DNA from 2 places in the Streptomyces sp. NPDC093111 genome. Region 2 is predicted to be linked to the other one. Evidence: riboswitches for the same ligand, from Rfam matches in the RefSeq annotation. Region 2 holds a riboswitch; the other holds the start of a gene.

Evidence for each region. A riboswitch is a leader RNA that binds a small molecule or an ion and turns the genes downstream of it on or off. The one in region 2 is predicted to bind thiamine pyrophosphate.
Region 1: another riboswitch for thiamine pyrophosphate. It lies ahead of AB0Q96_RS34115 (thiamine ABC transporter substrate-binding protein); the one in region 2 lies ahead of thiC (phosphomethylpyrimidine synthase ThiC).

Annotation. Positions count from the first base shown of each region.
Region 1 is NZ_JBFBNW010000026.1:59,932-63,355, forward strand. It holds gene AB0Q96_RS34110 (iron ABC transporter permease) at 1-449, opposite strand, end outside; gene AB0Q96_RS34115 (thiamine ABC transporter substrate-binding protein) at 491-1,582, opposite strand; TPP riboswitch at 1,666-1,776, opposite strand; gene rlmN (23S rRNA (adenine(2503)-C(2))-methyltransferase RlmN) at 1,806-2,912, opposite strand; gene AB0Q96_RS34125 (MFS transporter) at 3,012-3,424, opposite strand, start outside.
Region 2 is NZ_JBFBNW010000025.1:26,390-29,813, forward strand. It holds gene AB0Q96_RS33455 (YibE/F family protein) at 1-1,366, opposite strand, end outside; TPP riboswitch at 1,438-1,585, shown strand; gene thiC (phosphomethylpyrimidine synthase ThiC) at 1,580-3,364, shown strand.

The sequences.
Region 1 (3,424 bases), on a different contig from region 2:
TGGGACCAGAGACCGCCGACGGTACGGACGACGACGGCGTAGTTGAAGAAGACGTGGGCGATGAGGATGGCCCAGACGGTGGTGTCGAGGCGGACGCCCCACAGCTCGTCGAGCAGTCCGCGGCGGCCCAGCAGGGCGAGGAACGCGGTGCCGACCATGACGGTGGGCAGCACGAAGGGCACGGTGACGACGGCCCGCAGCAGCCCCTTGCCGGGGAAGTCGAAACGGGCGAAGACGTACGCGCCGGGCAGGGCGACGAGCAGGGTGAGCGCGGTGGAGGCGAGCGCCTGCCACAGCGTGAACCACAGGACGTCGAGGATCTCCGGGCTGCTCAGCGTCTGGGCGAAGCGGCCGAGCTCCCAGTGCCCGTCCGGCCTGAGCCCGCGCTCGACGATCGAGACGACGGGCCAGGCGAAGAAGACCGCGAAGAACGCGACGGGCAGCACCATGAGGGCCAGCCGCGCCGCGTTCCCCGTACGGCCCGGGCGGGCTACTTCACGACGAGCGAGGTCCACTGCTGGATCCACTGGTCACGGTTGGCGGCGATCTTGTCGGGCGCCATGGTCTCCGGCTTGTCGACGACCACGCCGTGCTTGGTGAACAGCTCGGGGAGGGTTGCGTCGTCGGTGACGGGGTTGACGAACATCTGGAGCGGCATGTCGTCCTGGAACTTCTTGGAGATCAGGAAGTCGATCAGCGCCTTGCCGCCCTCGGGGTTCTTCGCCCCGTTCAGCAGGCCCGCGAACTCGGTCTGCCGGAAGCAGGTGCCGGTGGAGACACCGGTGGGCGCCACCTTCGGCTGGGGCTCGGAGTAGAGCACCTCGACCGGCGGGCTGGAGGCGTAGGAGACGACGAGCGGACGGTCGCCCTTGGCCTTCTTGCCGCCGGCGGAGCCGGAGAACTCCTGGTTGTAGGCGAGCTCCCAGCTGTCGACGGTCTTCACGCCGTTGGCCTTGAGCTTCTTCCAGTAGTCCTGCCAGCCGCCGTCGCCGTACTTCGCGGCGGTGCCGAGGAGGAAGCCGAGGCCCGGGGAGGAGCGCTCGGGGTTCTCGACGACGAGGAGGTCCTTGTACGCAGGCTTGGCCAGGTCGTCGAAGGACTGCGGCGGCGCCAGCTTCTTGTCGGCGAAGTACTGCTTGTCGTAGTTGACGCAGATGTCGCCGGAGTCGATCGGGGTGACCCGGTGCTCCTTGTCGAGCTGGAGCGCGGCGGGGATCCGGTTCAGGCCCTTCGCCTCGTACGACGTGAAGATGCCGTTGTCGAGGGCGCGGGAGAGCAGGGTGTTGTCGACGCCGAAGAAGACGTCGCCCTGGGGGGAGCCCTTGGTCAGGATCTCCTTGTTGACGGCCTCGCCGGCGTCGCCGCTCTTGAGGACCTTGACCGTGAAACCGGTCTGCCGGGTGAACTCCGCCAGCACCTCCTTGGAGGCGTTGAAGGAGTCGTGGCTGACGAGGGTGACGGTCTTCGGCGCGGGCGTGCCGGTGGCCTTGTCCTTGCCGCCGTCCCCGCCGCCGCAGGCGGCGAGGGTGGTGACGCCGAGCGCCGCGGCGAGCGCGACGGCGGCGGCCTTCGTGGTGTTCACGTGGTGGTCCTCCTGGGGGTGTCCAGGAAGAGACGCGGCCCCGCCCGCGCCCGGGGAAACCGGACGCGGGCAGGGCGCAACAGCTCGAGTTACGACCGAACTTCCTACCCAGAATGACCTGGGCGAGGTTCAGAGGGTCTGCGGTCTGACGGTCACCGCACTCTCAGCGCTGTGGCGCTCCCCTGTCGGAATATGAAGATGTGTTCGAGCTCAGAGTACAAGGTCAGCGTTCGGCGGCGGCCAGCTGTCCACAGGCACCGTCGATCTCCTGACCGCGGGTGTCGCGGACGGTGACGGGCACGCCGTGGCGGGCGATGGCCTCGACGAACGCCTTCTCGTCCTCGGGACGGGAGGCGGTCCACTTCGAGCCGGGCGTCGGGTTCAGCGGGATCAGGTTGACGTGCACCCGCTTGCCCTTGAGCAGCTTGCCGAGGAGGTCGCCGCGCCAGGCCTGGTCGTTGATGTCCCGGATCAGGGCGTACTCGATGGAGACGCGGCGCCCGGACTTCTCCGCGTACTCCCAGGCGGCGTCGAGGACCTCGCGGACCTTCCACCGGGTGTTCACGGGCACCAGGGTGTCGCGCAGCTCGTCGTCGGGGGCGTGCAGCGAGACCGCGAGGCGGCACTTGAAGCCCTCGTCGGCGAACCGCAGCATCGCCGGGACGAGCCCGACGGTGGAGACGGTGATGCCGCGCTGGGACAGGCCGAGGCCGTCCGGCTCGGGGTCGGTGAGCCGGCGGACGGCACCGACGACCCGCTTGTAGTTGGCGAGCGGCTCGCCCATGCCCATGAAGACGATGTTGGACAGCCGGGCCGGCCCGCCTGGGACCTCGCCGTCGCGCAGGGCGCGCATGCCGTCGACGATCTGGTGCACGATCTCGGCCGTGGACAGGTTGCGGTCGAGCCCCGCCTGGCCGGTGGCGCAGAACGGGCAGTTCATCCCGCAGCCGGCCTGCGAGGAGATGCACATGGTCACCCGGTCCGGGTAGCGCATGAGCACCGACTCGACGAGCGTGCCGTCGTGCAGCCGCCACAGCGTCTTACGGGTGGTGTCGTCGTCGCACGAGATGTGCCGCACCACCGACATCAGATCGGGCAGCAGCTCCCCCGCCAGCTTCTCGCGCGACGCGGCGGGGATGTCGGTCCACTCCGCCGGGTCGTGCGCGTAGCGCGCGAAGTAGTGCGTGGACAGCTGCTTGGCGCGAAACGGCTTCTCGCCGATCGCGGCGACCGCCTCCTTGCGCTCGGCGGGCGTGAGGTCGGCGAGGTGCCGCGGGGGCTGCTTGGCTCCGCGCGGGGCGACGAAAGTGAGTTCTCCGGGCTTGGGCATGGTCCTACCAGTGTCGCAGACGCGGACCGGTGCGCCCGTTCCCGGCCGTTCCGGGCCGTTGCCCGCCGGACCCCGGGCGTCCCGGGCGTCACCCCTCCCTCACGGCGCGGGTGCGCCCGGCTGGGTCCGGGGGATGCCCGAGGTGAAGAAGAGGGCGACGGCGGAGGCCGCGGCGAGGATCGCGAGGGCGGCGCGGAGGCCGTCGAGGCGGGCGGCGGCGTTGAGCTCCAGGGCGGCGTCGGTGACCTCGGGGCTGACGCCGGCGTCGTCGAGGGCAGTGGTGAGCTGGGCGTCGGAGAGGAACGGGACGCCGCTCTCCAGTTGGACGGAGGCGGTGCTCTTGACGTCGCTGGGGATGGCCGGGTTCTGCTCGACGCTGGCCAGGAAGGAGGAGGTGAGCGCCGCGATCATGAGGGAGCCGGCCAGGGCGGTGCCGATGGAGGCGCCGAGGTTGGTGACGGCGTTCTGGATGCCGCCGACCTCCGCGCTCTGCCGGTCGGGGACGGCGGAGA
Region 2 (3,424 bases):
GCGCCGCGGCCCCCGGCCGGTCGGCCGAGACCACCAGCGCCGCGAGGACGGTGGTGACCGGGACCGAGGCGACCAGACCGATCGAGCCGATCAGTGTGCGGACGATCTCCACGGCGACCAGCTCGCTGTTGGCCACCGTTCCCACGCTGCTCTGGGCGATCGAGAAGAGCAGCAGCAGCGGCAGGGCGGCGCCGGCGTACGCGAGGACCAGGGTGTTCACGACCGACGCGATGTGGTCGCGGCCGATCCTGATGCCGGCCCGGTAGAGCGCCCGCGGACCCATTCGGGGGTCGGCGTGGTGCAGCTCCCAGACCGCCGAGGTCTGGGTGACCGTCACGTCGTCGAGCACGCCGAGCGAACCGATGATGACGCTCGCCAGCAGCAGGCCCGACAGGTCGATGTTCGGGTACAGGCCGTGGATGAGGCCGGTGTTGTCGTCGGTGTTGCCGGTCAGCGAGGCCCAGCCGATGAAGAGCGAGCCGAAGAGGCCGATCAGCAGCAGCGAGACCAGCGTGCCGAGCACCGCCACCGAGGTCCGGGCGGACAGGCCGTGGCACATGTAGAGCGCGATGAGCATGATCGCGCTCGCTCCGACGATGGCGACCACCAGGGGATTGGAGCCCTGGAGGATCGCCGGCAGGATGAAGAAGGTCAGCACCAGGAAGCTCACGGCGAGCGCGATCAGCGCCATCACGCCGCGCATCCTGCCGACGGCCACCACCACCACCGCGAAGATGCCGGCGAGCACCGCCAGCGGCAGCTTCCGGTTCACGTCCGTGACGGAGTACTGGAGTTCGCGCGGTGCGTCGGGGGCGTACGCGACGACCACGCCCTGACCCTCGTGCAACTGCCGCGGGGCGTCCGGCTGCACGATCTCGGTGAAGGTCCGGCCCTGGTGCGGGCCCGAGGTGACCTCGATCGTCGCCTTCTCGCACTGCCGGGTGTCACTCCCCTGCTGCGTCGAGGCGTCGCCGGTCGGCGGGGGCTGCGCGACGTTCACGTCCGTGCAGGCGACCTGGTCGACGGCGACGACCCGGCCCTGCTCGGTCTGCCGGTCGAAGCCCACGCCGGTGCGCTCGTGCGCCGGGGCGCCGCCCGGCCACAGCACCGCGAGGCCGATCAGGACCGCGGCGCCGAAGGGGATCAGGACCGCGGCGATGACCTTGCGCAGATGACGCGAGACGGGTTCCGCCGGGCCGTGGCTGTGCGCGTGCGCGTGGCCGTGGCCTCCGCCGCCGTGGCCTCCGCCGTGCCCGCCGCCGTGGCCTCCGCCCCCTCCGTCCCCTCCATCGTCGTGGCCGTGTCCGCCATGGCCGTCGTGGCCACCGGAACCGTGCGGATCGGGGGTCTGCTGCGTGGAAGTCACCGAGCGATCATCGCAAGAACGCGGGGGACCCACTGTTCAGCACGCCAGGGAGGGCGCTAGCGTGGTGGCACCTTTGCACACGCGGGAGCTCGGAGCACCGGGCTGAGAGGGCGCTGATCACCGTACGGGCGTACTGGACGTACGTACGGGAGGAGGCTGCGCCGACCGCCGAACCTGTTACCGGGTAATGCCGGCGTAGGGAGATTCGGTCTCATGACCATTCAGGATGCACGCACGCCTGCCTCCGACCAGAACGGCCCGCAGGAGCGCACGCCGGGCTGGCACAAGGGATACGTCGAGGGCTCCCGCCCCGACCTCCGGGTGCCCGTCCGTCAGGTGCACCTCACCAACGGCAAGGACGTGACGCTGTACGACACGTCCGGCCCGTACACCGACCCCACCGTCGAGACCGACGTCCGGCGCGGCCTGGCGCCGCTGCGCGAGAACTGGATCATCGCGCGCGGGGACACCGAGGAGTACGCGGGCCGCCCGGTCCGCCCCGAGGACGACGGCATCAAGCACACCTCGCCGCGCGGCGGCGGGCTCAAGAACCTCGACGCCGTCTTCCCCGGCCGGCCGCGGCTGCCCCGCCGGGGCCGGGACGGCCAGCCGGTGACGCAGCTCGCGTACGCCCGCCGGGGCGAGATCACCCCGGAGATGGAGTACGTCGCGATCCGCGAGAACGTCTCCCCGGAGGTCGTGCGCGAGGAGATCGCCGCGGGCCGCGCGGTGCTCCCGGCGAACGTCAACCACCCGGAGATCGAGCCGATGATCATCGGCAAGCGGTTCCTGGTGAAGGTCAACGCCAACATCGGCAACTCCGCGGTCACCTCCTCCATCGAGGAGGAGGTGGAGAAGATGACCTGGGCGACGAAGTGGGGCGCCGACACGGTCATGGACCTCTCCACCGGCCGCAACATCCACACCACCCGCGAGTGGGTGCTGCGCAACTCCCCCGTGCCGATCGGCACCGTGCCGCTCTACCAGGCGCTGGAGAAGGTCGACGGCAGGGCCGAGGACCTGACCTGGGAGATCTACAAGGACACGGTCATCGAGCAGGCCGAGCAGGGCGTCGACTACATGACGGTGCACGCCGGCGTGCTGCTGCCGTACGTGCCGCTGACCGCCCGCCGCAAGACGGGCATCGTCTCGCGCGGCGGCTCGATCATGGCCGCCTGGTGCCTCGCGCACCACAAGGAGAACTTCCTCTACACGAACTTCGAGGAGCTCTGCGAGATCCTCGCGGCGTACGACGTCACGTACTCGCTCGGCGACGGCCTGCGGCCCGGCTCGATCGCGGACGCCAACGACGCCGCGCAGTTCGCCGAGCTGAAGACCCTCGGTGAGCTCAACACGATCGCCAAGCGCCACCACGTGCAGACCATGATCGAGGGCCCGGGCCACGTCCCGATGCACAAGATCAAGGAGAACATCGACCTCCAGCAGGAGATCTGCGAGGAGGCGCCGTTCTACACGCTCGGCCCGCTCACCACTGATGTGGCGCCCGCCTACGACCACATCACCTCGGGCATCGGCGCGGCGATGATCGCCTGGTGGGGCACGGCGATGCTCTGCTACGTGACGCCGAAGGAGCACCTGGGCCTGCCCAACAAGGACGACGTGAAGACCGGCGTCATCACCTACAAGATCGCGGCCCACGCGGCGGACCTCGCCAAGGGGCACCCGGGCGCGCAGGAGTGGGACGACGCCCTGTCGGACGCGCGCTTCGAGTTCCGCTGGGAGGACCAGTTCAACCTGGCCCTCGACCCGGACACCGCGCGCGAGTTCCACGACGAGACGCTGCCGGCGGAGCCCGCGAAGACGGCGCACTTCTGCTCCATGTGCGGGCCGAAGTTCTGCTCGATGAAGATCTCCCAGGACATCCGGCGCGAGCACGGCGGCGACCTGAAGGCGGACGAGATCGAGGCGGGCATGGCCGAGAAGTCGGCGGAGTTCGCCGCGGCCGGCAACCGCGTGTACCTGCCGCTGGCGGAGTAACCGCGCCGACGCACGGCAGGGACCGGCCCGCGACCCATGGGGGGAGCCGCGGGCCGGTCC